Regions from separate parts of the Streptomyces sp. NPDC057900 genome, predicted to be linked through region 2. Evidence: predicted binding sites of a transcription regulator. Region 2 holds the regulator's gene; the other holds the start of a gene.
What was found. Region 2 encodes HspR, which represses chaperone genes until heat shock. Its sites were predicted from a motif close to TTGAGNNNNNNNNNCTCAA; they were not measured.
Positions count from the first base shown of each region.

Region 1 (15,610 bases), on a different contig from region 2:
GAGGGCTGCGGCGGGGTCGCCCCGGTAGTCGGAGCCGACCTTGTCGATCTCGTCGAGCAGGACGACCGGGTTCATCGAACCGGCCTCCTTGATGGCGCGGACGATGCGTCCGGGCAGCGCGCCGACGTAGGTGCGCCGGTGGCCGCGGATCTCCGCCTCGTCCCGGACGCCGCCGAGCGCGACGCGGACGAACTTACGGCCCATGGCGTGCGCGACGGACTCCCCGAGCGAGGTCTTGCCCACGCCGGGCGGACCGACCAGGGCCAGCACGGCGCCTCCGCGCCGCCCGCCGACCACGCCGAGACCCCGGTCCGCGCGCCGCTTGCGCACCGCGAGGTACTCGGTGATGCGCTCCTTCACGTCCTGCAGGCCCGCGTGCTCGGCGTCCAGGATCTCCTGGGCGCCCTTGATGTCGTAGGCGTCCTCGGTCCGCTCGGTCCACGGCAGTTCGAGGACGGTGTCGAGCCAGGTCCTGATCCAGGAGCCCTCGGGGCTCTGGTCGGAGGAGCGCTCCAGCTTGTCGACCTCCTTGAGCGCGGCCTCGCGGACGTGCTCGGGAAGGTCCGCCGCCTCGACGCGGGCCCGGTAGTCGTCGGACTCGTCGCCGGAGCCGGAGTCGCCGTTGAGTTCGGAGAGCTCCTTGCGGACGGCGTCGAGCTGGCGCCGCAGCAGGAACTCGCGCTGCTGCTTGTCGACGCCCTCCTGGACGTCCTTGGCGATGGACTCCGCGACGTCCTGCTCCGCGAGGTGTTCGCCGAGCCACTGGATGGCGAGCTTCAGCCTGGCGACCGGGTCGGCGGTCTCCAGCAGCCGCACCTTCTGGGCGGTGGTGAGGAAGGGGGAGTATCCGGAGTTGTCGGCGAGCGTGGAGATGTCCTCGATCTGCTGGACCCGGTCCACGACCTGCCAGGCGCCGCGCTGCTTCAGCCAGCTGGTGGCGAGTGCCTTGTACTCCTTGGCCAGCTCGGCGACGGCTCCGGGAAGGGGATCGGGGGCCGACGCGTCGACCCGGGTGCCCTCCACCCAGAGCGCGGAACCCGGTCCGCCGGTACCGGCGCCGATCCGTACCCGGCCGCGGCCCCGGATGAGCGCGCCGAGGTCTCCGTCGGAGAGCCGTCCGACCTGTTCGACGGTGCCTATGACACCGATGCCGGTGTAGGTGCCGTCGATGCGCGGGACGAGCAGCACCTCGGGCTTGCCGCCGCCCTCTCGGGTGACGGCCTGCGCGGACTCCACAGCGGCGCGTACGTCGGTGTCGGACAGGTCCAGAGGCACCACCATTCCGGGCAGCACGACCTCGTCGTCGAGCGGCAGCACAGGCAGGGTGAGCGGTGTGACCGCATTGGACTCAGTAGCCATGATCTCCCCTTCGGCAGTCAAGTTGAGCTATGCAGACTCAATGCTTATGAGCTGCTCAATGTTCCCCAAGCCGTGTTCGCTGTGAGCGATCAGGAGCCCGGTCAGGAGCGCGAACGGGAACGACTGCCTCCGCCTGCCCTTCGTGCAACACGGGAGAGCGCCCGTGAAATCCCGCGAAATCCCGTGGAAGGCGGCGGCCGCGCCGGACAGTATGGCGCCATGAACGATGCGGCTTCCCCCTCGCAGGCCCTGCTGGTCGTCGACGTCCAGAAAGCGGGGGTGGCGGGCGACCGCGCGGTGCCCGGCGCGGCCGGACTCCTGGAGCGGGTGGCGGAGCTGATCGCACGGGCCCGGAGCGGCGGCGCGCTGGTCGTGCACCTCCAGAACGACGGCGCGCCCGGCTCGGGCGACGAGCCGCACACCCCGGGCTGGGCGCTGCACCTGCCCGTCGAGGCCGGTCCCCGGGAGGTGGTGATCCGCAAGACCAGGGACGACGGCTTCGCGGGCACCCGGCTGGGAGAGCTGCTGAGCGGTGCCGGGGCCCAGTCGCTCGCGGTGTGCGGGGTGATGTCGGAGATGTGTGTCCAGGCCACCGCCCGCACCGCCCTGGCCCTGGGCTACCGGGTCGTCCTGCCGTACGACGCCCACGCGACGCAGGACATCCCGGCCGCCCCCGGCATCAGCGCCGCCGTCCCGGCCGCCGTGGTGTCCCGGGTCGCGGCGTGGGCGATCAGCGGCGATGCCGAGGTCACCGTGGCGGCCGCGGACGTGACGTTCACCGCCCCGCCGTCCCGGCCGCGCTGAGCCCGGAAAAGCGTTCGGCATGGTCCGGGCGGCAGGGCAGAGTGCCCGTATGAACGAGGACAGATGAACGAGGACAGAGGACTGGAACCCGACGGCACGATCGCCCGCGAGGGCTCGCTGAGCCGGGTGCCGGAACGGTTCGCGCCGGTCGTGGCGGCTGCCCGTTCCCGGATCTCGGAGGTCTTCGGCCCCGACCGGCTGGACAGCGCCTACATCTACGGAAGCATTCCGCGCGGCACGGCCGTTCCCGGCGTCTCCGACCTGGATCTGCAACTGGTCCTGCACGACGAACCCACCGGGGCGGACCGGGCAGACACCGACGCCGTCGGGGCCGGACTCGACGCCTCGTTCGGGGAGATCGACGGCGTCGGCGTCCTGCTGTCCGGCAGGGACACCGTGCTCAGCGAACTCGAACGCCACGACATGGGCTTCTTCATCGCCTGCCTGTGCACCCCGCTGCTCGGCGACGACCTCGCCGGGCGGCTGCCGCGCTACCGGCCGGGCTCGCTCCTCGCCCGGGAGACCAACGGCGACCTGTGCCTGCTGCTGCCCGGCTGGCACGAGCGGGCGGCCGGGGCCACGACGGACTCCGAACGCCGCGCCATGAGCCGCCGCGTCGCCCGCCGGATCGTACGGACGGGCTTCACGCTGGTGATGCCGAGGTGGGGCGGCTGGACCAGCGATCTGTCCGAGTGCGCCGAGCTCTTCGCCCGTTACTACCCGCAGCTGCCCGAGCGGGCGGAACAGATGCGGCTCGCCGCCCGTACGGGCCGCACCCCGACCGCCGACCCGGCCGTCCTGTCGGTGCTCGTCGACGACCTCGCCCCGTGGCTGGCGGCCGAGCACATCGCGGTGCACGGCGAGAAGGCATCGCGCCCCTGACCGCGCCGCGAACCGGGCACCCAGCGCCCCGCCGGCCGGGCAACCCGCTGGCCCCGGCACCGCCGCTCGGGCCAGGATGGGCCCGACACCGACCGGCGGTGACCGCACCCGCCGACCAACCCACCGGAGACCCGCGCCATGCACCACGCCTACGGCCCCGACGCCCTCGCCCCCGTCACCCTCGACCGCCGCGAGGGACCGTACGGGGAGGTCGTCCTGCGCAGGCGGGGCGACGACTTCGAGATCATCGCCAACGGGTGCTTCCTGATGGACACCTCGGACGGGCGTTCGGAGCGGCTGCTGATCGACGCCGCCCTCGCCGCGCTGCCCGCGGACCGGCCGGCCCCGGCGGTGCTCATCGGCGGCCTCGGGGTCGGGTTCTCGCTCGCGCGGGCCGCCTCTGAACCCCGCTGGGGCCGGGTCGTGGTGGTGGAGCGGGAACAGGCCATCGTGGACTGGCACCTGGGCGGGCCGCTGGCCGGGATCTCGGGAGAGGCGCTGGCCGATCCGCGGACCGGGATCCTGACGGCGGATCTCGTCGGCCATCTCCGTACCACTACGGAACGTTACGACGCACTGTGTCTGGACATCGACAACGGGCCGGACTGGACGGTCACGGAGGACAACGGGAACCTCTACTCCCCCGCCGGTCTGGCCGACTGCCTCCGGTGCCTCACCCCCGGCGGAGTGCTCGCGGTGTGGTCCGCCCAGCCGTCCGCAGAGTTCGAGGAAGCCCTGCGGGATGCCGGATTCCATGGGGTTCGGACCGAAGAGGTAGGCGTTGCCCGAGGTGTGCCCGACGTGGTCCATCTCGCAATTCGCGCCGACTGAGATTCCCCCGCCGGGTATCCGGACCCCGGGGACGGCCGGGGTCCAAGCGCCACAAGAGCGACACTCCACCTCCTTCGCGCGGGCCGCGCGCCCCCGCGCCCTTGCACCCTGCGTAGCCGGGAAGCGTCCGCTGCCTTTACGCTGCTGACCGATAACGGGATCTCCCGCGAAATTCACAAGCGATAACCGTGCGTCCGGGGGAATGACCCCCGCGAGAACGGGCAGGGGCGGGGCGATGGAACAGACACACACCACCCACAACGGTGTCGCGGCCACCCCTGGCGCGCAGCGCCGGGTGCTGGTGGTCGAGGACGACGCGACGATCGTCGATGCCATTTCCGCCCGGCTGCGGGCCGAGGGCTTCCTGGTGCAGACCGCGCTCGACGGCCCCGCGGCCGTGGACGCGGCCGAGGCCTGGCAGCCGGATCTGATGGTGCTCGACATCATGCTGCCCGGTTTCGACGGGCTGGAGGTCTGCCGCCGGGTACAGGCCCAGCGCCCGGTGCCGGTCCTGATGCTGACCGCCAGGGACGACGAGACCGACATGCTCGTCGGCCTCGGGGTCGGCGCCGACGACTACATGACCAAGCCGTTCTCCATGCGCGAGCTGGCGGCCCGGGTGCACGTCCTGCTGCGCCGCGTCGAGCGGGCCGCACTGGCCGCCGTGACGCCGCGCAGCGGCATACTGCGCCTCGGTGAGCTGGAGATCGACCACGCGCAGCGCCGGGTGCGGGTGCGGGCGGACGACGTCCATCTGACGCCGACCGAGTTCGACCTGCTGGTCTGCCTGGCCAACACGCCGCGCGCGGTGCTGTCCCGGGAGCAGCTGCTGGCCGAGGTCTGGGACTGGGCGGACGCCTCCGGCACCAGGACCGTCGACAGCCACATCAAGGCGCTGCGCCGGAAGATCGGCGCGGAGCGCATCCGTACCGTGCACGGTGTCGGCTACGCCCTGGAGACCCCCGCGCCATGACCGCGCCCGGACCGGGGCTGCGGCCGTTCTCGATCAAGGCCAAGCTGGGCACCCTCGTCGTGGTCTCGGTCTTCATCACGACCGGGCTGCTGATGGTGGCCCTGCGCACCCGTACCGAGCTGCGGTTCATCACGGTGTTCTCGGTCATCGCGACCCTGCTGATCACCCAGTTCGTGGCACACGGCCTGACCGCGCCGCTGGACGAGATGCGGGCCGTGGCCCGGTCGATCTCGCACGGCGACTACACCAGACGGGTGAGCGGCGCCGACCGGCGTGACGAGCTGGGCGATCTGGCCCAGACGATCAACCTGATGGCGGACGATCTGGCGGCCGTGGACCGGCACCGCAAGGAGCTGGTGGCGAATGTCTCACATGAGCTGCGCACGCCCATCGCGGCGCTGAGAGCGGTGCTGGAGAACGTCGTGGACGGGGTGTCCTCGCCCGATCCGGAGACCATGCGCACCGCCCTCAAGCAGACCGAGCGGCTCGGCAGGCTGGTGGAGACGCTGCTGGACCTGTCCCGGCTGGACAACGGGGTCGTCACGCTGAAGGCCCGCCGGTTCGAGGTGTGGCCGTATCTGTCGGGGGTGCTGAAGGAGGCGAACCTGGCCACCGGTCACCGCCGGCTGTCGTCCGGCTCCGGGAACTCCACCCGTAAGGACGTCCATCTCCATCTGGACGTGTCGCCGCCCGAGCTGACCGCGCACGCGGACGCGGAGCGGCTGCACCAGGTGGTGGCGAACCTGATCGACAACGCGGTGAAGCACAGCCCGCCGCACGGCCGGGTGACGGTGCGCGCCCGGCGCGGCAGTCAGCCGGAGTCGCTGCATCTGGAGGTCCTGGACGAGGGCCCCGGCATTCCGGAGTCCGAGCGGCACCGGGTCTTCGAGCGTTTCAACCGGGGCGACGTGACGTCCCCGCACGGTCCGGGCAGTGACGGCGGTACCGGGCTCGGCCTGGCGATCGCCCGCTGGGCGGTGGATCTGCACGGCGGACGGATCGGTGTGGCCGAATCAGCTCGCGGATGCCGCATCCGCGTCACTCTTCCGGGGACCCATCAACCGCGAGGTTGACATAGGGTTCGAACCGGAAGGGCACGTTCTGCGTGTTCTGTTCAAGGGGTACGGTCCAAGGGGCCGTAACTGCGGTCTCGCGTACCCGGAGCAATGCGGAACCAAGCTTGTTTCCCGCCATTTCCTGCGCCGAAACCCGACTTTCGATGTGACTTGCACGACGAAGACCGGCCCGGTCCGCATGGAACGGTCCGGGAGGCGTAGCCTTGATTTCCGCTGTCCACCACCTTGTGAAGCGGAAGAGGGCGGTTGCCGCCGTGTCGTCTCAGTCCCCCAGTAACTCGAGCATCTCGACCGACCAAGCCAGCCCGGGTTCGAACCCGGCTGCTGCTTTCGGCCCCAATGAGTGGCTCGTCGACGAGATCTACCAGCAGTACCTCCAGGATCCCAATTCGGTCGATCGCGCCTGGTGGGACTTCTTCGCCGACTACAAGCCGGGTACGTCCGGCACGGCGGACAAGCCCGTTCCCGGCGCCGCAGCCGCGGGGGCTGCGGTGCCCACGGCTCCGGCCGTGACCGCGCCGACCGCCACCAACCACACCGCCCCTGCCGCGCCCGTGCAGCCCGCGGCCCAGGCCCCGGCCCCGGCCGCGCCTGCCGCCCCGGCGCCCGCACCCGCCCCGGTCGCCCCAGCGGCTCCTGCCGCTCCGGCCGCCCCGGCGAAGGCGGCACCGGCTCCCGCGAAGGCCGCCCCGGCCGCCAAGGCCGCCGCCGAACCGGCCGCGGAGGCCCCTGCCGGGCCCGAGTACGTGACGCTGCGCGGCCCGTCCGCCGCGGTCGCGAAGAACATGAACGCCTCGCTGGAGCTGCCGACGGCCACGTCCGTCCGCGCCGTCCCGGTGAAGCTGCTCTTCGACAACCGCATCGTCATCAACAACCACCTCAAGCGCGCCCGGGGCGGGAAGATCTCCTTCACGCACCTCATCGGGTACGCGATGGTTCAGGCCCTCAAGGCCATGCCGGCGATGAACCACTCCTTCGCGGTGAAGGACGGCAAGCCGACCCTGGTCAAGCCGGAGCACGTCAACCTCGGCCTGGCCATCGACCTGGTGAAGCCGAACGGCGACCGCCAGCTGGTCGTCGCGGCCATCAAGAAGGCCGAGACGCTCAACTTCTTCGAGTTCTGGCAGGCCTACGAGGACATCGTCCGCCGGGCCCGCAACGGCAAGCTCGGCATGGACGACTTCACCGGCGTCACCGCCTCGCTCACCAACCCCGGCGGCATCGGCACCGTCCACTCGGTGCCCCGCCTGATGCCCGGACAGGGCCTCATCATGGGCGTCGGCGCGATGGACTACCCGGCGGAGTTCCAGGGCACCTCGCAGGACACCCTGAACAAGCTGGGCATCTCGAAGGTCATGACCCTGACCTCGACGTACGACCACCGGGTCATCCAGGGCGCCGCGTCCGGCGAGTTCCTGCGGATCCTGTCCCAGCTGCTGCTCGGCGAGAACGACTTCTACGACGAGATCTTCAAGGCGCTGCGCATCCCCTACGAGCCGGTCCGCTGGCTCAAGGACATCGACGCCTCGCACGATGACGACGTCACCAAGGCCGCACGGGTCTTCGAGCTGATCCACTCCTACCGGGTCCGCGGCCACGTCATGGCCGACACCGACCCGCTGGAGTACCGCCAGCGCAAGCACCCCGACCTGGACATCACCGAGCACGGCCTCACCCTGTGGGACCTGGAGCGGGACTTCGCCGTCGGCGGCTTCGCCGGGCAGACCCTGATGAAGCTCCGCGACATCCTCGGTGTGCTGCGTGAGTCGTACTGCCGCACCACCGGCATCGAGTTCATGCACATCCAGGACCCGAAGGAGCGCAAGTGGCTCCAGGACCGGGTGGAGCGTCCGCGCCCCGCTCCGGAGCGCGAGGAGCAGCTGCGGATCCTGCGCCGCCTCAACGCCGCGGAGGCGTTCGAGACGTTCCTGCAGACCAAGTACGTCGGCCAGAAGCGGTTCTCGCTGGAGGGCGGCGAGTCCGTCATCCCGCTGCTCGACGCGGTCATCGACTCCGCCGCCGAGGCGCGCCTGGACGAGGTCGTCATCGGCATGGCCCACCGCGGCCGGCTGAACGTCCTGGCGAACATCGTCGGCAAGTCGTACGCGCAGATCTTCCGTGAGTTCGAGGGCAACCTCGACCCCCGGTCGATGCACGGCTCCGGTGACGTGAAGTACCACCTGGGCGCCGAGGGCACCTTCACCGGTCTGGACGGCGAGCAGATCAAGGTCTCGCTGGCCGCCAACCCCTCGCACCTGGAGGCGGTCGACCCGGTCCTGGAGGGCATCGCCCGCGCCAAGCAGGACATCATCAACAAGGGCGGCACGGACTTCACCGTCCTGCCCGTCGCGCTCCACGGCGACGCGGCCTTCGCGGGCCAGGGCGTCGTCGCCGAGACGCTGAACATGTCGCAGCTGCGCGGCTACCGCACCGGTGGCACCGTGCACGTGGTGATCAACAACCAGGTCGGCTTCACCGCCGCCCCGGAGTCCTCGCGCTCCTCGATGTACGCGACGGACGTCGCGCGCATGATCGAGGCGCCGATCATCCACGTCAACGGCGACGACCCGGAGGCCGTGGTCCGCGTCGCGCGGCTCGCCTTCGAGTACCGGCAGACGTTCAACAAGGACGTCGTCATCGACCTCATCTGCTACCGCCGCCGCGGTCACAACGAGGGCGACAACCCGGAGTTCACCAACCCGCAGATGTACACCCTGATCGACAAGAAGCGCTCGGTGCGCAAGCTCTACACCGAGTCCCTCATCGGTCGCGGCGACATCACGCTGGAGGAGGCCGAGCAGGCGCTCCAGGACTTCCAGGGCCAGCTGGAGAAGGTCTTCGCGGAGGTCCGCGAGGCCACCTCGGCGCCGTCCCAGCCGCACGTCCCGGACGTCCAGGCCGAGTTCCCGGTGGCCGTGACCACCGCGGTGTCCTCGGAGGTCGTGAAGCTGATCGCCGAGTCGCAGGTCAACATCCCCGACTCGATCACCGTCCACCCGCGCCTGATGCCGCAGATGCAGCGCCGTGCCGCTTCCGTGGACAACGGCACCATCGACTGGGGCATGGGCGAGACGCTCGCCATCGGCTCGCTGCTGATGGAGGGCACCCCGGTCCGGCTCGCCGGCCAGGACACCCGCCGCGGCACCTTCGGCCAGCGCCACGCGGTGCTCGTCGACCAGAAGACCGGCGAGGACTACACCCCGCTGCTCTACCTCTCCGAGGACCAGGCCCGTTACAACGTCTACGACTCGCTGCTCAGCGAGTACGCGGCGATGGGCTTCGAGTACGGCTACTCGCTGGCCCGCCCGGAGTCGCTGGTCATCTGGGAGGCCCAGTTCGGTGACTTCGTCAACGGCGCGCAGACCGTCGTCGACGAGTTCATCTCCTCGGCCGAGCAGAAGTGGGGCCAGACCTCCGGCGTCACGCTGCTGCTGCCGCACGGCTACGAGGGCCAGGGCCCGGACCACTCGTCCGCCCGCCCGGAGCGCTTCCTCCAGATGTGCGCGCAGGACAACATGACGGTCGCCATGCCGACGCTGCCGTCGAACTACTTCCACCTCCTGCGGTGGCAGGTCCACAACCCGCACCACAAGCCGCTGATCGTCTTCACCCCGAAGTCGATGCTCCGGCTGAAGGCGGCCGCGTCGAAGGCCGAGGAGTTCACCACCGGCGGCTTCCGTCCGGTGATCGGTGACGACTCGGTCGACCCGAACGCGGTGCGCAAGGTCGTCTTCTGCGCCGGCAAGGTCTACTACGACCTTGAGGCCGAGCGCGAGAAGCGCGGCGTGACGGACACCGCGATCATCCGCCTTGAGCGCCTGTACCCGCTGCCGGGTGCCGAGCTCCAGGCCGAGATCGCCAAGTACCCGAACGCCGCGAAGTACCTGTGGGCCCAGGAGGAGCCGGCCAACCAGGGCGCGTGGCCGTTCATCGCCCTGAACCTGATCGACCACCTGGACCTGGCCGTCGGCGCCGACGTCCCGCACGGTGAGCGCCTGCGCCGCATCTCGCGGCCGCGCGGCTCCTCGCCCGCAGTCGGCTCGGCCAAGCGTCACCAGGCCGAGCAGACCCAGCTGCTCGACGAGGTCTTCGAGGCCTGACCGGCACATCACGAACCGAGGGCCCGGCCCCGCGAATCCATCGCGGGGCCGGGCCCTCGGCGTTGCCGCCGGTGCTCGGAGGTACTCAGATCATCTGCGGCTCGAAGTCCCAGTACGGCCGGTTGCGGGAGCGTGCCGAGACCGTGTGAACGTGCTGCGCTCCCAGGGTGGCGGCCAGATCGCCGAGCGCCTCCGTCTCGACCTTGTCCGCCCGCTGCCGGTCGCGCAGTGCGCGCAGATCGGCCGCGTGCGCGATGCGGGCGGTGAGGGTCAGCGGGTGGGTCCTGCCGAGGACCTCGGTGGCCCGGGTGATGACCGAGTCCGTCAGCGCGGCGGCGGACTCGGGGTCGCCCACGAGATTGCGCAGCGCCGCGGCGTTGACCGCGCAGCCCAGCGTCCAGGGGTGGTCCTCGCCCACCGCCCGGCCCATGTCAGCGAGAGCCTCCTCCGCCAGGTGGTGCGCGTGGTCACGCTCCCCGACGTTGCGCAGGATCAGGGCGTGGTTGCCACGGGTGCCCGCCACGTAGGGATGCTGCTCACCCAGCATGTCCGTGTAGGCCTCGATGACCTTCTCGCTTATGGCCCGGGCCTGGTCGATGTCGGCGTGCTCCCGAGCGAAGCAACTCTGGCTCGCGGCGAACATCGTGGTGAGCGGGTCGCTCTCACCGAGCACCCGCTCACCGCGTTCGAGCACCCGGGTGAAGAGCTCGGCAGCCGGACCGCGCTGCCCCGAACGGTAGTAGCAGAGCGCCAGGTTGTGCTCGGCGCGCAGCGTCTGGGGGTTCTCGTTGCCCATCACGAGCCGGTGCACCCGGACACTCTGGGTCTGGAGCGATTCGGCCTCGCTGTACCGGCCGAGCAGGCGCAGATCGGTGGCGTAGTTGATCTCTGAGTACAGCGTCCAGCTGTGGCGCTGCCGGAGCAGCTGCCGCCGCGATTCCAGGGTGCGCCGATTGTGTTCCAACGCCTCCTCGTACCGTCCGAGCAGGCGCAGGGACGCTCCCAGGTTGTTCTGCGCGCTGAGCGTGAGCGAGTCCTGGTCCCCCAGCAGTTCGCGGTACGCGCTCAGGACCCAGCTGGACATCTCGTACGCCTCGTCGTATCGCCCGAGGCCGCGCAGGTCGGCCGCGAGGCCACTGGCGGCGCGCAGGTGCTCCAGGTCGTGGGTGCCCCGCTCGGCGCGCAGGTGGTCGACGGCGGCCCGCTCGATCACCTCGGTCCCGGCGTAGTCACCGACCGCGCGCAGCAGGTTGGCGTAGTTGTAGCTGAGGTCCCAGACCCGGGGGTGGATCTCCCCCATCAGCTCACCCCATGCCGACATGGCACGGGAGCCCAGCTTGATTCCGGCCCGGTACTCCCCGGAGAGGTACATGTAGCGCAGGCAGTTGAGCACCAGGGACTGGACCGCCGGGTCGGTGCTGCGCAGGACGTCGGCCCACTTCAGGTGCGGGGCGATCTCCGCGTACCGGGGCCACAGCCGGGTGTCGGTGGGACGGCCCGGGTCCGCGGCGGCGAGTGCGCGGCGGACCACGTCCATGAATTCCTGGCGGTCGTGCTCCGGCATGTCCTTGCGGACGATCTGGTGGACCATGCGGTGCAGATAGATCGACTCGCCCGAGGACGACTCGTCGATGACGGCCTCGTGGGACTCCAGGCGGACCACGGAGTACTGACGCAGCTGGCCGATCGCCTTGTTCCACAGCAGCGGGTCGTTCATCAGTCCGGAGAGCTGCTCGGGCAGCTCTCCGGGCGGCATCTCCTTCAACAGCCGTACGGGGATGGAGCCGGGCGCGAAGAAGCTGCACAGCCGCAGCAGGTCGACGGACTCGGGGACGGTGTCCCGGAGTTTGTTCAGCAGTATCGACCAGGCGGTCTGGAAGGCCAGCGGGAAGTCGGCGGAGACCTTGACGACGTCCTGGTCGATGCCGCCGCCGAGGAGTTCGATGTACTCCTCGACGGACATGTCGGAGTCGTTCAGCCAGCCCGCGGTCTGGTCGAGCAGCAGCGGGAGGTCCTCCAGTGCCTCGGCCAGCTGGTCGGCTTCGGTCCGGGTGAGGCGCGGGGCCCGGCGGAGGATGAAGGCGACCGATTCGTCGCGGTTGTAGACCGGCACATCGACCAGGTTGCTGTTGTGCTCGCCCCACTCGGGGTTGCGGGAGGTGATCAGGACATGGCCGGGGCCGGTCGGCACCAGGTCCCAGATCTGTTCCGGCTCGTCCGCGCCGTCCAGGACCAGCAGCCAGTGGGAGTGCGGGTCGCCGCGGCGCAGCGAGTCGCGGACCGCGCGCAGCCGCTCCCCGTACTCGGCGCCGGTGGACAGGCCCAGCTCCGGAGCGAGTTCGGCGAGCCTCTGGCGGTAGAGGGCACGCCGGTCGGCGGGCACCCACCACACCACGTCGTACTCGGAGCCGAACCGGTAGACGTACTCGGCGGCCAGCTGGGTCTTGCCCACGCCCGACATGCCGTGCAGGGTGACGACGCCCGCGCCGGCTCCGGCGTCCTGGAGTGCGGTGTAGGCCTTGCTGAGCAGTTCTTCGCGGCCGGTGAAGCGGGTGTTGCGGCGCGGCACCCCGCCCCACACCTCGGGGGTGTCGGCCGGGTAGCGCGGCCCCGGCCGCGCCTCGGCGGACTCGGGCAGCGGGTCCGTGGGCAGTCCCAGCCGTACGAGCAGCCGGCGCTCGGCCTCGTCCGCGCCGACGTTCGTCAGGTCCGCGGCGCCGAAGACAGAGGTGGCGCCGGGCAGCGCGGAGGTGGTGACGGACGCCGCGGCGAAGCGGTCCGGGTCGGGTGCGACGACCTCGCGCAGGGCGCGGTTCCACTCCTCGTGCCCGCGGGGCCCGACTTGGAAGTACCAGTCGCTGAGCAGGACCAGGATCCGGCCGCGGGAGAGCATCAGGTCCCGCAGGGCGTCCTCCAGCGGTACCTCCATCGGCGGGTCCCAGCGCTGCTGGACGACCGCCACCCCGCGCCGCTCCAGCCGGTCCGCGATCCACGCCGCCCAGGCTCGGTTGAAACCGGCGAAACTGAGGGTGACAGTCTGCGCCCCGATTGCTCCAACTTGCTTACGCGTTCCGGGCATTCAACCGTCTCCCTGACCTCGTTGCGAGCTCTGTCAAGATACACCTGAGCACTGACTCTCCGGCCGAATTCACCTGGCCGCTCAGCTCCCGGGTGATCCGTTCCTCTGCTGCCATATCACCTTGGCGGTGCTGACATAGGCCTCCGCGCGAGCCAGGTGACCCGTGGGGGGCGGCGAATCCTCCAGACGGTGGTAGACCGTGATCATCTCGTTGACCAGCACCCGCCCCTCGTTCGTCAGCCCGGCCGAGCCGGCCAGGACCGGCAGTACGGCGCCGACCTGCCGGTGGGAGCGCGCGTGTTCCGTCCAGGCCAGATCGCGGTGGGTGACCCGGCGCGCGCCGAGCGCGAACCGCTGCCAGTAGTCGGCCAGCGCCAGGTGCGAATAGGCTCCCTGGAGCAGCCCGTCGAAGGGCCTGGGGTCGGAGCGCCACGGGGCGAAGTGGCGTGGGGTGGCGTCCTCGTGGTGCAGCCGGACGAGTGCGCCGAGCGCGGCGAGCTTGGTGTGCTGGAGTTCGTGCACGAGGGTCGAGGCGAAGTAGGCGGGGGTCGCGGGCTTGCTGCTGAGGACCGCGCCGAACGCCTCGCGCCGGGTGCCACTGCAATGGGCCCCGCCCTGTCCGGGCGGGCCGGAACCGGGCGGCGGGCCGAGCGGGACGAGGCAGCGCAGCAGGACGGCCGCTTCGGTGAGCCGGTGTTCGCCGCCCACCCGCAGCAGTGGTTCGACGCCGGACCAGGATTCCGTCCAGGCCTTGCGTTCGTGGTCGTCGATGTGGGTGGCGGCGCTGAGTCCGTGCCGTTCGAGCCCGGTGCCCCGGGTGCGGTACGGGTCGAGGTCGTCCAGGGGTACGGGCCCGGTGCCCGGCAGTACGGCGGGCAGGGTGAGCACCGGCAGCCAGCGGGGGTCGGCCGAGCTCATGGTGCTATCCGGCAGGGCCCGTACCGAGAGGGGCGGGGCACCGGCCGGGCGGACCGTCATCTCGCCGTCCGCGTACGTGAGTTCGACCAGCCCGTCGGCCGCCCGTACCGCGCCCAGGGTGGGCAGCGGGAGCAGCCCCTCGCGGGCGGTGAGCCGAGCGGTGCAGGGCAGGCCGGCCCGGATCGCGGCCGCCGCGGCGAGGGCGCCGAGGTGGGCCAGGTCGGTGCGGAGTTCCGGGCCCGCGGCGGTGGTGCCGGTGAGGCCGCCCAGGAGCCGTTGCGCCCAGGGGCCGGTCATGGGGTGGAACAGCACGGTGCGGGCGGCGGCCCGGTCGGCACGTTCGGCGGCTTCGAGCAGCGCCCAGTCCTCGCGCAGCCGGTAGAGCAGCGGGGGCGGGCACACGGTCGTGGGGGCGGCGGCCGCCGCGTCGAGCAGGGCCCGCAGGAGGACGAGACGGCGGGTGTCCTGGTCGCGGACGAGCAGGCCGAGGGAGTCGGTGTCGCCCTCGGTGCGGCCGAGTTCGCGCAGTACGCGCTCGGGGATGGCGGGGCTCATGGGGGGTCTCCTGCGGTTGCGTCGGCGAGCCGGGCCGCCACGTGGCGGACCAGCCGTTCGAGGTCCGCGCAGTAGACGGACGGGTTGCTGAAGCCGTTCTCTGCGCGGTAGCGGTGTGCGTAGTGGCCGCCGCCGCAGACGGTCAGCAGCGGGCAGGCCCGGCAGACGGCGGCGAGCGCGCCCGCTCCGGCCTGGCGGGCGGCGACGCCGGGGTGGCGCAGGGCGTCGTCGAAGGTGTGCCGGAAGACGTCGAGGCCGGTGGCGGCGGCGGTGTCGTAGGCGGACTTGAGGGAGTCGACCTGCTCGATCGAACCGTCGGTCTCGACCACGACCGCGTTGACGGGGTCCAGGCCCAGGGACTCGGTGGCGGCGGGCAGCCCGAGGAGCAGGGCGACGCACTCCTCGAAGAGTCGGATCCGGGTCTCCCGCCGGGCCGCCGGCCACCAGCGGTCGAAGACGGCGCACAGCCAGTCGCCGTACGGGGTGGCGCGGCCGGAACCCGGGCCCGTGGGGATGCCCGCCCGGTCCGGCAGTCCGGGCGGCGGGCTGGTCCAGTTGCCGTGCGGCAGGAGCAGATCCAGGGCCGGCGGGCGCAGGGCGAGCAGTGACTCGTACATCTCGACGGGGTCCGTGCGCGGGTCCACGACGGTGAGGATGCCCGCGTACGCGCCGGGGTGGCGGTCCGCGAGGAGCCGGGCACCGCGAGCGGCGGCGGGCCAGGAGGGGCGGCCCGCGTGGTCGGTGCGCTGGGTGTTGTGGGCGGCCAGTCCGCCGTCCAGGCTGATGCCGACGCTGATGCCGTGCCGGGCGAGCACGGTGACGCCCGCGTCGGTGAGCAGGGTGGCGTTGGTCTGCACGGTCGCGTGGACGGTGCAGCCGGCGGGCACCCGCTCCCGCACCCGGTCCGCCAGTGCGGCCAGCCGGTCCGGGCCCGCGAGCAGGGGTTCGCCGCCGTGCAGCACCAGGGCGACGTGGAGCAGCCGGTGAGTGGCGGCGTGCTCCGCTATCCGGTCCGCGGTGCGCTCCAGGACGG
Region 1 is NZ_JBHVOI010000002.1:1,239,442-1,255,051, reverse strand. Features, by position in the region: gene lon (endopeptidase La) at 1-1,359, opposite strand, end outside; gene ACFVQ0_RS13000 (isochorismatase family protein) at 1,579-2,163, shown strand; gene ACFVQ0_RS12995 (nucleotidyltransferase) at 2,227-3,045, shown strand; gene ACFVQ0_RS12990 (spermidine synthase) at 3,184-3,876, shown strand; gene ACFVQ0_RS12985 (response regulator transcription factor) at 4,112-4,849, shown strand; gene ACFVQ0_RS12980 (ATP-binding protein) at 4,846-5,922, shown strand; gene ACFVQ0_RS12975 (multifunctional oxoglutarate decarboxylase/oxoglutarate dehydrogenase thiamine pyrophosphate-binding subunit/dihydrolipoyllysine-residue succinyltransferase subunit) at 6,180-10,025, shown strand; gene fxsT (FxSxx-COOH system tetratricopeptide repeat protein) at 10,111-13,104, opposite strand; gene ACFVQ0_RS12965 (aKG-HExxH-type peptide beta-hydroxylase) at 13,186-14,577, opposite strand; gene ACFVQ0_RS12960 (FxsB family cyclophane-forming radical SAM/SPASM peptide maturase) at 14,574-15,610, opposite strand, start outside.
Region 1: lon (endopeptidase La) is a predicted target of HspR. The motif match lies at 1,382-1,400, and genes of this name have one in related genera.

Region 2 (15,610 bases):
CGACGCCTGAGGCGGTGCGGACGCGGACGTGAAAGACCCCCGGGCCCTGTGGCTGCTCCGGGGGTCTTTTCGGGTCGGTCGGTTCAGATCGTGCCCAGCTTGAGGATCGACACCAGCGCGATCAGCTGGATCGCGCTCGCGCCCAGCGCCTTCGGCCACGGCAGGTCGTGGGACTTGCTCACCATCGAGGTGAGCAGGGCCGCCGCCGCCAGCCAGGTCAGCCAGCCGAGGATCTGCACCAGGGAGTTCTCGCCGCCCAGGAACAGCGCGAAGATCAGGCGCGGGGCGTCCGTGATCGACATGATCAGCATGGAGAGGCCCACCGTCGGCTGCCAGGCGCCGTCGCCGCCCAGCTGGCGGGCGAGCGAGTGGGTGACCGCGCCGAGCACCAGGCCGCCGATGACGAAGCCGACGCCGGTGATGATGACGTAGGGGATGGCGTTGCCGACCGGGGCGTTGATCGCGTCGTCGCGGGCCTGGTCGAAGCCGAAGAGCGCCAGCAGGCCGTAGAGGAACGTGACGATGAGCGCCGGGCCCCAGACGGGGTAGTCGCGCATCTGCCAGAACGTCGGGCCGGGGCGCGTCACGATGCCGGTCAGCAACTGCTTCCAGTGCAGGCGCGGGCCCGACGGCTGGACGGGGGCCTGGCCGGCGCGGTAGGTGTTGCCGTCGCCGTAGGGGTCCTCGTTGATGCTGAAGGCCTGCGTGTGGCCCGGGTTGTTCGCGTACGGGTCGCCGCTCTGGTGCGGGTGCTGCTGAGGGTGCTGCGGGTGCTGCTGGGGGTACGGGTCGGCGAAGTACTCCGGCTCGTCCGGTCCGCCGCCCTGGTACCCGCCACCGGTCTGGTGCCCGCCACCCGCCTGGTAGCCGCCGCCCTGGTAGCCGCCACCGCCCTGGTAGCCGCCGGGGTGGTTCCCGCCGCCGTTGTGCGGGGCTCCGTTTCCTCCCGTCGGCGGCCATTGCTGCTGTCCGTACGGCGGCGGTGCCTGATTGCCGTACGGCTGCTGCCGCGGTTGCTGCTGCGCTTGCTGCGGGGTGCGGTTGTCCCGGCCGCGTCCGATCCTGAATCCAGCCACGTAATCGAACGTACCTGGTCCGTCCGGGGTGGGTGGGAGGGGCGGGGGAACTGGGCCGCCTTTGACGCTCAGCTGTGACATCCCCTAAGGGAACCCTGGGGGGTTGCCCCCAGGGGACGGGGAGGGGGCGCGCGAGGTGCGGTCAGCTCGTGTTGAACAGTGCGCTGGTGAACGTGATCAGCGGGCGGTCCGGGGTGGCCGCCGGGTACAGGGCGATCAGGTCGGCCGTCTCCCCGCGGTGCGTGCGCACCACCGTGTCGGGCTTCCGGTCGCCGTCGAAGTCCGCGTACCGCACGAGCAGGGTCGTTTCCGCGCCGGACCCCGCACCGGCCCCCGGGCTCCTGCGCAGGGGCGCCTCCGGGAGCTTTCCGGTGGGGGCCTTGAAGCGGTACGGGCCGCCCGGCCTGCCCGGTCCGTCGGGGCTGCCGAGCAGCAGCGTGCCCTTGGCCGGCGTACCCGGCTCGTGGGGGCGGGCGGCGTACACCAGGTCGTCGTAGCCGTCCCCGTTCACGTCCGCCCGGGGTTCGGGCGCGGACAGCGCGGGCCCTGCCCCCGGGATCGTGCCCCCGGCCGCGTGCGGGCGGCCGTCGCGGGTGAAGGGGCCGCGCAGGAAGCTGAGCCGGCCCGCGCTCGCCGTCACGGCCAGATCGGGCTTCCCGTCCCCGTCGAAGTCGCCGCAGACCGGCTGGTCCGCCCACTCGTTGCCGAAGCGGGCCCGGTCCGGGATGCGGAGCGCGACCGCCCTGCCGGTGAGGCCCGCGGGGGAGCCGAAGAGGATCTGGAGCGGTACGGGCGGGCGCCCGATGCCGTTGTACGGGGGGTCGGTGGCCACGACCAGGTCGGTGAAGCCGTCCCGGTCCAGGTCGCAGGAGGCCTCCGCGTCGAACGCCGAGGGGAGGGTGTCGCCGATCTTGGCGGCGTTCGCGTGCGCGCTCAGCAACTGGCGTACCGACGGGTCCAGGCCCCGGGAGGCGGAGCCGTACACGATGCCGATGCCCGCGTCGTCGCCGTGGGCGTCCGCCGCCGGCTTCACCAGGTCGTTCAGGACGAGGTCGCGGTGGCCGTCGCCGTTGAAGTCGTCCGGGGTGCGGCTGCCGGTGCCGCGCGGGACCGGGTGGCGCTGCGCGCCGGCGAGTCCGGACAGCGCGGTGGGCGGGGCGTCGCCGTTCTTGCCCGGCCCGGCGGGACCGGCGGAGTCCGGGGAGCCCCCGCAGGCCGCGAGCAGGAGGGCGCAGGCGCAGCCGGCCGCGGCGGTGGCCGTCGCCCTCGCGATTCGTATCCGCACTAGCCCGCCCGCCCGTCCTCGTTCGTCCCATGTGCCCTGGGTGTTCGGCGCGAAGCTCTGGTGCCGTCATACCTGCCAGTGGCCGTCCCACATGATGCGGCACCGGGGCCGGAAAGCAGAAGCGGCCGGTCCTGCCCCCGAGGCAGGTCCGGCCGCTTCCGCGACGCCGTCGGGCGTCTGCCGGTTACTTCACCGGTTCCGGCTCCGGCGCGTCAGCCGTTTCCGGCTCGCCCGCCGGGTCTGCCGGGGTCTTCACGGAGTCGAGCAGCAGCTGCGACACGTCGACCACCTGGATCGACTCCTTCGCCTTGCCGTCGTTCTTCTTGCCGTTGACCGAGTCGGTCAGCATGACCAGGCAGAACGGGCAGGCCGTGGAGACGATGTCCGGGTTGAGGGAGAGGGCCTCGTCGACGCGCTCGTTGTTGACGCGCTTGCCGATCCGCTCCTCCATCCACATCCGGGCACCACCGGCGCCGCAGCAGAAGCCGCGCTCCTTGTGGCGGTGCATCTCCTCGTTCCGCAGCCCCGGGACCTTCGCGATGATCTCGCGCGGGGGCGTGTAGATCTTGTTGTGACGGCCCAGGTAGCAGGGGTCGTGGTACGTGATCAGACCCTCGACCGGCGTCACCGGGATCAGCTTGCCCTCGTCCACCAGGTGCTGGAGCAGCTGCGTGTGGTGGATGACCTCGTACTCGCCGCCGAGCTGCGGGTACTCGTTCGCGATGGTGTTGAAGCAGTGCGGGCAGGTCGCGACGATCTTCTTCGTCGCCCTGGCCTTCTTCGTCGAGTCGTCCTCGTCGTCCTCGCCGAAGGCCATGTTCAGCATCGCCACGTTCTCCTGGCCGAGCTGCTGGAACAGCGGCTCGTTGCCCAGGCGGCGGGCCGAGTCACCCGTGCACTTCTCGTCGCCGCCCATGATCGCGAACTTGACGCCCGCGATGTGCAGCAGCTCCGCGAAGGCCTTGGTGGTCTTCTTCGCGCGGTCCTCCAGGGCGCCGGCGCAGCCGACCCAGTAGAGGTAGTCGACCTCGGTGAGGTCCTCGACGTCCTTGCCGACGATCGGGACCTCGAAGTCGACCTCCTTGGTCCACTCGACGCGCTGCTTCTTGGCGAGCCCCCAGGGGTTGCCCTTCTTCTCCAGGTTCTTGAGCATCGTGCCCGCCTCCGACGGGAACGCGGACTCGATCATCACCTGGTAGCGGCGCATGTCGACGATGTGGTCGATGTGCTCGATGTCGACCGGGCACTGCTCCACGCACGCACCGCAGGTGGTGCAGGACCAGAGGACGTCCGGGTCGATGACGCCGTTCTCCTCCGCCGTGCCGATCAGCGGGCGCTCGGCCTCCGCGAGGGCGGCCGCGGGGACGTCCTTGAGCTGCTCCTCCGTCGCCTTCTCGTTGCCCTCCATGTCCTTGCCGCCACCGGCCAGCAGGTACGGGGCCTTGGCGTGCGCGTGGTCGCGCAGGGACATGATCAGGAGCTTGGGGGAGAGCGGCTTGCCGGTGTTCCAGGCGGGGCACTGCGACTGGCAGCGGCCGCACTCGGTGCACGTGGAGAAGTCGAGGATGCCCTTCCAGGAGAACTGCTCGACCTGGGAGACACCGAAGGTGTCGTCCTCGCCCGGGTCCTCCCAGTCGATCGGCTTGCCGCCCGACGTCATCGGCTGCAGCGCGCCGAGCGCGACCTCGCCGTCGGCGTTGCGCTTGAACCAGATGTTCGGGAAGGCGAGGAAGCGGTGCCAGGCGACACCCATGTTGGTGTTGAGCGAGACCGTGATCATCCAGATCAGCGAGACGCCGATCTTGATCATCGCGGTGAGGTAGATGAGGTTCTGCAGGGTGCCGAGCGCGAGTCCCTTGAAGGCGAGGACCAGCGGGTACGAGACGAAGTACGCGGCCTCGTAGCCGCCGACGTGGTGGATCGCGCCCTCAAGGCCGCGCAGGGTCAGGATCGCCAGGCCGATGACGAGGATGACGTACTCGACGAAGTACGCCTGCCAGGCCTTCGAGCCCGCGAACCGCGACTTGCGGCCGGCCCGGGAGGGCAGGTTCAGCAGCCGGATGGCGATCAGCACGAGAATGCCGACCGTCGTCATCAGGCCGATGAACTCGATGTACAGCTCGAACGGCAGCCATTCACCGATGATCGGCAGGACCCAGTCCGCCTTGAAGAGCTGTCCGTACGCCTGGAGCAGCGTCGGCGGCAGTGTCAGGAAGCCGATGGCGACGAACCAGTGCGCGAAGCCGACGATCCCCCACCGGTTCATCCGGGTGTGGCCGAGGAACTCCTTGACCAGGGTGATCGTGCGCTGTTTCGGGTTGTCCGTGCGACTGCCGGCCGGGACCGGCTGTCCGAGCGTGACGAACCGGTAGATCTGCGCGACGGCTCGGGCGATGAGCGCAACGCCGACCACGGTCAGCACCAGCGACACGATGATCGCGGCGAGTTGCATTGGGGGCTCCTCGGGCCTGCGAGGGTGGGATTCAGCGGTGATCGCTGACTACTCAAGATGTTACTCAGATGCTTACTAAGCAGTAACTTAATCAGTCTGTGCTGACACTATCCACTTATTCCGCCACGCTGTAGTTGGGCAGGCGGTGATCTGTGTCGCTCAGGCATGCCTGGCCCCGCCGGGCGAGTCCGCGGACCGTCCGGCGTAGCGGAGTGTGTACGGCCTCTGCCAGGATCGCCAGGTCCAGTGCGGTGCCCCGGTGCTCGGCGTAGTGCTGGTCGAGGAGGTCCGCCTCGTCCCACGGCATCGTGGAGCGGCGGCGTACCTGCGCCAGGCCGGTCAGCCCTGGCTTCAGTTCACGCCGCCAGTCTCTCGCACCGGCGGCCGTGCCCCGTTCGTCGTCCGGTGCGAGCGGTTCGGGGCCGACCAGGGAGAGCTCGCCCCGTACGACGTGCGGCAGCCGGGAGAGCACGTCGAGCCGCAGCCGCCGGGTGCGCAGTGTCCGCAGTACGAAGGGCCTGCCCGCCGGTCCGGTGCGCGGGGAGCGGTCCAGTACGCCGCCGGGCCGCCGCCGTACGGCGAGGGCGAGGGCGGCCGCCGCGAGGGCGGGGGCGGCCAGCAGCAGGAGGGCCGAGCCGAGGAGCAGGTCCAGGGTGCGTTTGGCGGTGGGGCGCGGCGGGGCGAGGGCTCTCAGGCGGGCGAGGACTGCGAGGGCGTGCGCCGTGCGGGGTGGCCGCGGGGGCTGCCAGGGGCGCCGCGCCGGGCCCGGCCGCCGACTCCATTCCTGCCGCCGCCCCGGCATGTGCCGTCGTCCCGGCGTGTGACGTCGTCCCGGCCGCTGCTTCCGCATCGTTCTCACCTGCCTGGTGTAGCCCTGGTGTGGTTGCCTGTTTTGTGTGACTCGCGGCATTTTGTGACAGAACGATCCCACGGCGCGATGATGGTGGGGCGGTGTGTGGCCCGTGAGGCGGGCAGGTGTCGCCGGGGGAGCGGCTCGGATTCGTCCCGTGTGGTGCGTATGCGGCCTGCGCCTCGTATGTGTCCGCCGTCACAAAGATGGACAATTCGCTGGTGGCGCGAGGTGTGTGCACGATAGTTGAGTCGCCTCGACTCAGGTCTGTTGACTCCGAGGGTGATGTCATGCATCCTTGAGCCAGATCCACTCAAGTAGTCAGTTGGAGGAATTGAAATGGCACGTGCGGTCGGCATCGACCTGGGCACGACTAACTCCGTCGTCAGCGTTCTCGAAGGCGGCGAGCCCACCGTCATCACCAACGCCGAAGGCGCCAGGACCACGCCGTCCGTCGTCGCCTTCGCGAAGAACGGCGAGGTTCTGGTCGGCGAGGTCGCCAAGCGCCAGGCAGTGACGAACGTCGACAGGACCATCCGCTCCGTCAAGCGCCACATGGGCACTGACTGGAAGATCGACCTGGACGGCAAGAGCTTCAACCCGCAGCAGATGAGCGCCTTCATCCTGCAGAAGCTGAAGCGTGACGCCGAGTCGTACCTGGGCGAGAAGGTCGCCGACGCGGTGATCACCGTTCCGGCGTACTTCAACGACTCCGAGCGTCAGGCGACGAAGGAGGCCGGCGAGATCGCGGGCCTGAACGTCCTGCGTATCGTCAACGAGCCGACGGCCGCCGCGCTGGCGTACGGGCTCGACAAGGACGACCAGACGATCCTCGTCTTCGACCTCGGTGGCGGCACCTTCGACGTGTCCCTCCTGGAGATCGGCGACGGCGTCGTCGAGGTGAAGGCCACCAACGGTGACAACAACCTCGGTGGTGACGACTGGGACCAGCGCGTCGTCGACTACCTGGTGAAGCAGTTCGCCAACGGGCACGGCGTGGACCTGTCCAAGGACAAGATGGCTCTCCAGCGTCTCCGCGAGGCCGCGGAGAAGGCGAAGATCGAGCTGTCGTCCTCGACGGAGACCACGATCAACCTGCCGTACATCACGGCGTCGGCCGAGGGCCCGCTGCACCTGGACGAGAAGCTCACGCGCTCGCAGTTCCAGCAGCTCACCGCGGACCTCCTGGACCGCTGCAAGAACCCGTTCCACAACGTCATCAAGGACGCGGGCATCCAGCTCTCCGAGATCGACCACGTCGTTCTCGTCGGTGGCTCGACCCGTATGCCGGCCGTCGCCGAGCTCGTCAAGGAGCTCACGGGCGGCCAGGACGCCAACAAGGGTGTGAACCCGGACGAGGTCGTCGCCATCGGCGCCTCGCTCCAGGCCGGTGTCCTCAAGGGCGAGGTCAAGGACGTCCTGCTCCTCGACGTGACCCCGCTGTCCCTCGGTATCGAGACCAAGGGAGGGATCATGACGAAGCTCATCGAGCGCAACACCACGATCCCGACCAAGCGTTCCGAGATCTTCACGACGGCAGAGGACAACCAGCCGTCCGTGCAGATCCAGGTCTACCAGGGCGAGCGCGAGATCGCGGCGTACAACAAGAAGCTCGGAATGTTCGAGCTGACCGGTCTGCCGCCGGCCCCGCGTGGCGTGCCGCAGATCGAGGTCGCGTTCGACATCGACGCCAACGGCATCATGCACGTCGCTGCCAAGGACCTCGGCACCGGCAAGGAGCAGAAGATGACCGTCACCGGTGGCTCCTCGCTGCCGAAGGACGAGGTCAACCGGATGCGTGAAGAGGCCGAGCAGTACGCGGACGAGGACCACCGCCGCCGCGAGGCCGCCGAATCGCGCAACCAGGGCGAGCAGCTCGTCTACCAGACGGAGAAGTTCCTCAAGGACAACGAGGACAAGGTCCCCGGTGACGTGAAGACGGAGGTGGAGACCGCGCTCACCGAGCTGAAGGAGAAGCTCAAGGGCGAGGACACCGCCGAGATCCGTACCGCCACCGAGAAGGTCGCGGCCGTCTCCCAGAAGCTGGGCCAGGCGATGTACGCCAACGCCCAGGCCGAGGGCGGCCCGCAGGCCGAGGGCCAGCCGGGTGCCGAGCAGGCGCAGGGCGACGCCCAGGACGATGTCGTCGACGCCGAGATCGTCGACGACGAGAAGGACACCAAGGGCGGTGCGGCGTGACCGAGGAGACTCCGGGCTTCGAGGAGAAGCCCGACGTCCCCTCCGGCGCCACCCCTGAAGACGCCGGGACGGAGGCCGCCACCCCCTCTTCCGAGGAGGCGGCGGCCCCCGCCGGGGACGCGAACGAGACAGCCGGTCTGACGGCACAGCTGGACCAGGTCCGCACCGCGCTCTCCGAGCGCACCGCAGACCTCCAGCGGCTCCAGGCCGAGTACCAGAACTACCGCCGCCGCGTGGAGCGGGACCGGGTCACGGTCAAGGAGATCGCGGTCGCGGGTCTCCTGTCCGAGCTGCTGCCCGTGCTCGACGACGTCGGCAGGGCCCGGGAACACGGCGAGCTGCTGGGCGGGTTCAAGTCGGTGGCCGAATCGCTGGAGACGGTCGTCGCCAAGCTCGGCCTCCAGCAGTTCGGCAAGGAGGGCGAGCCCTTCGACCCGACGATCCACGAGGCCCTGATGCACTCGTACGCGCCGGACGTCACCGAGACGACCTGCGTGGCGATCCTGCAGCCCGGGTACCGGATCGGCGAGCGCACCATCCGTCCCGCACGGGTGGCGGTGGCCGAGCCCCAGCCGGGGGCGACGCCCGCGGCCGCGAAGGACGCGAAAGAAGAGCAGGCAGCCGACGAGGAGAGCGGTGGCGGCGAGGAGGTCTGACATTCTGTCCGACCACCTGGCAGCACATCGCCCGGCCACCGGGCCTCGCGTACGGATCACGCCGCACAGCGGCACGGTCCGTACGCGAGGCCCCGGGCCGGTCGTCCGGAAGGAGGGACGTCGATGAGTACGAAGGACTTCGTCGAGAAGGACTACTACAAGGTTCTCGGCGTCCCGAAGGACGCCACGGACGCCGAGATCAAGAAGGCGTACCGGAAGCTCGCCCGCGAGTTCCACCCGGACGCCAACAAGGGTGACAACAAGGCGGAGGAGCGCTTCAAGGAGATCTCCGAGGCCAACGACATCCTCGGTGACACCAAGAAGCGCAAGGAGTACGACGAGGCCCGCGCCCTCTTCGGCAACGGCGGCTTCCGCCCCGGACCCGGCAGCGGTGGCGGCAACTTCAACTTCGACCTGGGCGACCTCTTCGGAGGCACTCCGGGCGGGGCCGGCCAGGGCGGCGGAGCCGGCGGCTTCGGCGGCGGTGGCGGCGGCCTGGGCGACGTGTTCGGCGGCCTCTTCAACCGGGGCGGCGGCGCCGGCACCCGGGTGCAGCCGCGCCGCGGCCAGGACATCGAGTCCGAGGTGACGCTCAGCTTCACCGAGGCGGTCGACGGGGCCACGGTCCCGCTGCGGATGTCCAGCCAGGCGCCCTGCAAGGCGTGCTCCGGCACCGGCGACAAGAACGGCACCCCCAGGGTCTGCCCGACCTGCGTCGGCACCGGACAGGTCTCGCGCGGCACCGGCGGCGGGTTCTCGCTCACCGATCCCTGCGTGGACTGCAAGGGCCGGGGCCTCATCGCCCAGGACCCCTGCGACGTCTGCAAGGGCAGCGGCCGGGCGAAGTCGTCCCGCACCATGCAGGTGCGGATCCCGGCGGGCGTCTCCGACAGCCAGCGGATCCGGCTGCGCGGCAAGGGCAGTCCGGGCGAGCGCGGCGGACCGGCCGGTGACCTCTACGTCATCGTCCACGTCGACGCCCACCCGGTCTTCGGCCGCAAGGGCGACAACCTCACGGTCACCGTGCCCGTCACCTTCACGGAGGCGGCGCTCGGCGGCGAGGTGAAGGTGCCCACGCTCGGCGGCCCCCCGGTCACCCTGAAACTGCCGGCCGGCACGCCCAACGGCCGCACCATGCGCGCCAGGGGCAAGGGCGCGGTGCGCAAGGACGGCAGCCGCGGCGACCTCCTGGTCACCGTGGAGGTGGTGGTCCCCAAGGACCTGGGCACGGACGCCCGGGACGCCCTGGAGGCCTATCGCAAGGCCACCGCGGACCAGGACCCGCGGGCGGAGCTGTTCCAGGCAGCGAAGGGAGCTTGAGATGGACGGCCGCCGGCGTAATCCGTACCAGCTGACCGATGAGTCCCCGGTGTACGTGATCTCGATCGCGGCCCAGCTCTCGGGGCTGCATCCCCAGACGCTGCGCCAGTACGACCGCCTCGGCCTGGTCTCCCCCGACCGCACGGCCGGGCGCGGCAGGCGCTATTCGGCCCGCGACATCGAGCTGCTGCGCACCGTGCAGCAGCTGTCGCAGGACGAGGGCATCAACCTGGCCGGCATCAAGCGCATCATCGAGCTGGAGAACCAGGTCGCCGCGCTCCAGCAGCGGATCGCCGAGCTCTCGGCGGCCGTGGACGGCGCGGACGCGGCGCTCCAGCAGCGCGAGGCCCAGGTGCACGCCTCCTACCGGCGCGATCTGGTGCCGTACCAGGACGTGCAGCACACCAGCGCGTTGGTGGTCTGGCGGCCCAAGCGGCCCAAGGAGTAGTGCTTCTCGTTCGGCTCAGGCTTCACCGAGGCCCGTCGTCCCGCTCGCGCGGGGCGGCGGGCCCTCGCCTTGTCCCGGCCGGGGCCCGGCGATCCCGGAGCTGACGAGCAGGGCGCCGAGCTGGGTGCGGCTGGTGGCGTTGAGCGTGTGCATGAGCTTGGAGACGTGGGCGCGGCAGGTGCGGACGCTGATGCCGAGCTTTCCGGCCACGACCTGGTCGGCGTGGCCCTCGACCAGGAGCCGGGCGACGCTCAGCTGGACGGCGGTGACCGAGGTGCCGGCCGGGGCGGCCGGCAGCGGCTCCGTGAGCGGGATGGCCTGCGCCCACAGGACTTCGTACATCTGGATCAGATAGCGGACCAGCGCGGGGTGCCGGATCTCCAGCGCGACATCGCGCGCGGCGTTGGCCGGGATGAAGGCCACGGTGTGGTCGAAGACGAGCAGCCGGTCGACCGTCTGCTCCAGTGTGCGGATCTGGAGGAGGCCCGGCGGCATCTGCCTCAGATAGGCCTTGAAGGCCTGGTTGTAGCGGACGGGGTGCTGGTAGATGTGCCGGAGCGGGGTGCCCCGCTCCAGGGTCAGCCTGGCCCGCGACAGGGCCCTCTGGAGCTGGTCGGGCGGTCGGGTGCTGCCCGGCTGCAGCGTCCGGATCTCCTCCGTGGCGCTCTCCGTCGCGTTCTGGACGGCGGCGTCGATCAGGGGCAGGCCTTCGAGGACGGTGATGGCGAGGTTGGGGTCCGTACTGGCCACGGTCGTCAGTGGTGCCAGCGAGTCGGCCAGCGCGGCCGAGAGGCTGAGGCGTTCGTGGATCTCCCGCACGACGGGCTGCAACAGATGGGCCAGGGCGGCGGAGGGCGGCACGGGACGTACCCAGGCCTCGTCCTGCGGGTCGGGGTGGACCAGCGCCAGCTCGGTGAGGCAGGGCGCCGGTTCGATGGCGGTCCGGGGTATCCGTCCCGCGCTCAGCGCCTCGGTGTAGATGCCGACCGCCGTGTCGCACAGGGCGCGGTCCTCGTGGGCGTGCGCCGGTGTGTCCTCATCTCTGCCCATTCGTGCCCCCCACTTTCGGCAGTGCAGCAAGATGACGGTGGTGGCAGCGTAGTGCGCGGTCCACTGTGGGTGTTGCGGGGGAGCCGGAAGTCCTCCCGGCCCGACCCGGGGCGGGGGATCTCCGGAGTGCCGTCCGCTCAGGAGTCCTGATCGAGGATTCCCGACTGGGCGATCAGGTAGCCGAGCTGGGCGCGGCTCGTGCTTCCCAGCACCGCGGACAGCTTGGCGACATGGGCGCGGCAGGTGCGGACGTTCATGCCGAGCCGACGGGCTATCGCTTCGTCGACGTGCCCCTCGATCAGGAGCGTGGCGATGGCGCGCTGGACGCCCGTGATGCCGTCGCGGGCCGGGTCGTACGGAGCGGCCTCGTCCAGCGGGACAGCCCGGCGCCAGAGTTGTTCGAAGACCTTCGTCAGGTAGGCGACCAGTGCGGGGTGCCGCAGCTCCAGGGCAACGGGCAGGTCGTCCTGGACGGGGATGAACGCTACGGTCTCGTCGCAGATGATGAGGCGCTCGATGAGCTCTTCGAGCGTGCGGATCTCCATCCGGGCGCCCGCCATGAGGTCGACGTAGGCGAACGTGCGCTGGCTGTGCCGGACCGTGTGCTGGTAAAGAGTGCGGACGCTGATGCCGGAATCTATGAGAGGTTTGCTGCGGGTCAGGGCCTCGCTGAGGACCTCCTCGCTGCGTTTGCCTCCGGGCTGGACGGTCAGCACTTCCGTCCGGCTCTCCGCGATGGCCAGGTCGAGTGCTCCGTTGATCCGGTCAATGCCTTCAAGCACCGTGATCGCATGTGTGGGCGCGGGGCTCTGGGCACTGATGGCCAGGAACGGTTCGAAGGCTTCGGCCAGCTCGACAGAGGTCCGCCTGCGGTCCTGGATCTCGCGTTCCAGCGGGTAGAGACGCTGTGCCAGAGCTGCCGAAGGCGGAACCGGGCGCAGCCACGAGGCGTCGTCCGGATCGGGCAGCAGAAGGCCGAATTGGACGAGGCAGGGCGCGGGCCTGACCTCGGCGCGGGCCAGACGGCCCACGCTGAGCGCGGCCGCATACAGCCTCGCACCCTCGGTGCACAGGTTCGTGACCGCATGAGTATGTGTCGGTTTCGTGTCCATTATAGGCAAAACTCCACCCCCCAGGGTCCTGAACATTCAGGAACATGATGCATCGCTCCTGTGGCATTGACGCGTCCGAATGAGCCATCGTCTCTGAAGAGCGGGGGAGAGAATCCAACAGGTGAGGACGAAGCCGATTATGTACAAGAGAATGCTTCGGTCAGTGCTTGGCACTGCGTTCGCGGCTGCTGCACTGCTGCTCGTGGCACATGGCTCTACGTCGGACGTTGGATGGGGCAATGCGCAGGCAACCGCTGCCGTCGACCAGGCCCAGGGCGATGTCGGCTGGGGCTACGTAGCGCCCGCCGCCGCCGGTGACCTTCACCAGTCCGACGTGGGCTGGGGGAATTCCGCGGAGAACAGGGCAGACTTGTGACCACCCCGCCGGACGACCGGACCTTCAGGCGCGAAATGGCAACCGCCTACCGCTCAGGGTGGCATTTCATCGACCTCGTCACGGCACTCCCCCACCGTGGTGATTCGTTGATGGTCACTCTGTTCGGCGACCCGGTCGTCGTCGCTCGTGAGGATGACGGCGAGGTTCGCGCCTACCGCTGTCTGCGCAAGCCGCGCGGGGCGCCGCAGCAGGTGCGCTGCGCCATCCGGTACGACATGATCTTTGTGAATCTCGCACAGCGTGACCACCAGCTGTTCGAGCCTGAAGCCATCTCCGCCACCCCCCGCAGTGCCTGAGCGATCCCCCGTCGTTCCACGTCGCTCAGACACTCCCCCACACAACGGCGTCACCGTGACCTGAACACGGTGACGCCGTTGTGCTGTGCCCGCCCGGAGGGCGCCGGCCGGTCAGCCGCGGCCGAGTGCCCGGTCCAGGGTGATCTCGATGGCGACGCGGTCCGGGTTGGGCTTCGGCGCGCGTCCGTAGCGGGCCGTCTTGCGGCGTACCGCGTCCTCGACCCTGTCCTGCTCCGTGCGCACCCTGGCGACGCCCTCCAGGGTCGCCCAGCGGCGTCCTTCGGCCTGGCAGACCGCGACCCGTGCGCCGTCCGGCCCGGCGGCCAGGATGTTGGCGACCTTGCGGCTGTGCCTGCCGGTGATGATGCGGGCGAGGCCCGCCTCTGGGTCGTACGTCACGCAGACCGGGACCACGTGCGGGGTGCCGTCGGGGCGGAGTGTCGTGAGGGTGCATACATGGGGCTCGCGCCAGAAGGCCAGGTACTCGGGGCCGGGATCGCGTACGTCGACTGCCATGGGGTCAGCGTAGGCAGCCCGCCGTCGCTCCGCGGTGGCGGGCGGGCCGGTCGGCCGGTTCACTCGGAGATGAGGCGCGCGGCAGCGCGCAAGGGTGTGCGGCGGTGCGGGAGTGGCCCGCTTTCTGCCTTGAGTGGAATAGACTCAACTTTGTGCACGTTGATCGTGTCAGTAGTGAGTACGGGCCAGTCGTCGCAAGGAGGAGAGAGCGCACGTGGACGCCGAGCTGACCAACAGGAGCCGGGACGCCATCAACGCGGCCACCAGCAGGGCCGTGAAGGACGGGCACCCCGATCTGACCCCGGGGCATCTGCTGCTGGCGCTGCTCGCGGGTGAGGACAACGAGAATCTCGTCGATCTGCTGGCCGCCGTAGAGGCGGACCAGATCGCCGTCCGCACCGAGACGGAGCGGCTGCTGTCCGCACTGCCCAGCGTGACCGGGTCGACCGTCGCACCCCCGCAGCCCAACCGCGAGCTGCTCGCAGTGATCTCTGACGCGGCGCAGCGGGCCAAGGAGCTGGGCGACGACTACATCTCCACCGAGCACCTGCTGATCGGGATCGCGGCCGAGGGCGGCCGTGCCGGTGAGATCCTCGACGGGCAGGGGGCCAGTGCGAAGAAGCTGCTGGACGCGTTCGAGAAGAGCAGGGGAGGGCGCCGGGTGACCACACCCGACCCGGAGGGCCAGTACAAGGCCCTGGAGAAATTCGGTACGGACTTCACCGCGGCCGCCCGCGAGGGCAAGCTCGACCCGGTCATCGGCCGGGACCAGGAGATCCGCCGCGTGGTCCAGGTGCTGTCCCGCCGCACCAAGAACAACCCGGTGCTCATCGGTGAGCCCGGCGTCGGCAAGACCGCCGTCGTCGAGGGGCTCGCCCAGCGCATCGTCAAGGGCGACGTCCCCGAGTCCCTCAAGAACAAGCGGCTCGTCTCGCTGGACCTCGGCGCGATGGTCGCGGGCGCGAAGTACCGCGGCGAGTTCGAGGAGCGGCTGAAGACCGTCCTCTCCGAGATCAAGGAGAGCGGCGGCCAGATCATCACGTTCATCGACGAGCTGCACACCGTCGTAGGCGCCGGTGCGGGCGGCGACTCCGCCATGGACGCGGGCAACATGCTCAAGCCGATGCTGGCCCGCGGCGAGCTGCGGATGGTCGGGGCCACCACGCTCGACGAGTACCGCGAGCGGATCGAGAAGGACCCGGCCCTGGAGCGCCGCTTCCAGCAGGTGCTGGTGGCGGAGCCGTCGGTCGAGGACACCATCGCGATCCTGCGCGGGCTCAAGGGCCGCTACGAGGCCCACCACAAGGTGCAGATCGCGGACTCCTCACTGGTCGCCGCCGCCACGCTCTCCGACCGCTACATCACCTCGCGCTTCCTCCCCGACAAGGCCATCGACCTCGTCGACGAGGCGGCCTCCCGGCTGCGCATGGAGATCGACTCCTCGCCCGTAGAGATCGACGAACTCCAGCGCGCCGTCGACCGGTTGCACATGGAGGAGCTGGCCCTCAAGAACGAGACCGACGCCGCTTCCAAGCAGCGCCTGGAGAAGCTCCGCCGCGACCTCGCCGACAAGGAGGAGGAGCTGCGCGGCCTCAACGCCCGCTGGGAGAAGGAGAAGCAGGGCCTCAACCGGGTCGGTGAGCTGAAGGAACGCCTCGACGAGCTGCGCGGACAGGCCGAACGGGCTCAGCGCGACGGCGACTTCGACAGCGCCTCCAAGCTGCTGTACGGGGAGATCCCGGGTCTGGAGCGGGAGTTGGCCGAGGCCGCGGAGGCCGAGCAGGAGGCCGCGAAGGAGCCCAAGGAGACGCTGGTCAAGGAGGAGGTCGGCCCGGACGACATCGCTGATGTCGTCGGCGCCTGGACCGGCATCCCGGCCGGCCGGCTGCTGGAGGGCGAGACCCAGAAGCTGCTGCGCATGGAGGCGGAGCTGGGCCGGCGCCTCATCGGCCA
Region 2 is NZ_JBHVOI010000003.1:124,925-140,534, reverse strand. Features, by position in the region: gene ACFVQ0_RS14905 (phosphoribosyltransferase) at 1-10, shown strand, start outside; gene ACFVQ0_RS14900 (Yip1 family protein) at 84-1,076, opposite strand; gene ACFVQ0_RS14895 (FG-GAP repeat domain-containing protein) at 1,219-2,361, opposite strand; gene ACFVQ0_RS14890 ((Fe-S)-binding protein) at 2,546-4,813, opposite strand; gene ACFVQ0_RS14885 (sugar transferase) at 4,929-5,615, opposite strand; gene dnaK (molecular chaperone DnaK) at 6,003-7,862, shown strand; gene grpE (nucleotide exchange factor GrpE) at 7,859-8,518, shown strand; gene dnaJ (molecular chaperone DnaJ) at 8,642-9,838, shown strand; gene ACFVQ0_RS14865 (heat shock protein transcriptional repressor HspR) at 9,840-10,286, shown strand; gene ACFVQ0_RS14860 (LuxR C-terminal-related transcriptional regulator) at 10,302-11,336, opposite strand; gene ACFVQ0_RS14855 (helix-turn-helix transcriptional regulator) at 11,474-12,448, opposite strand; gene ACFVQ0_RS14850 ((2Fe-2S)-binding protein) at 12,821-13,141, shown strand; gene ACFVQ0_RS14845 (pyridoxamine 5'-phosphate oxidase family protein) at 13,253-13,657, opposite strand; gene clpB (ATP-dependent chaperone ClpB) at 13,872-15,610, shown strand, end outside.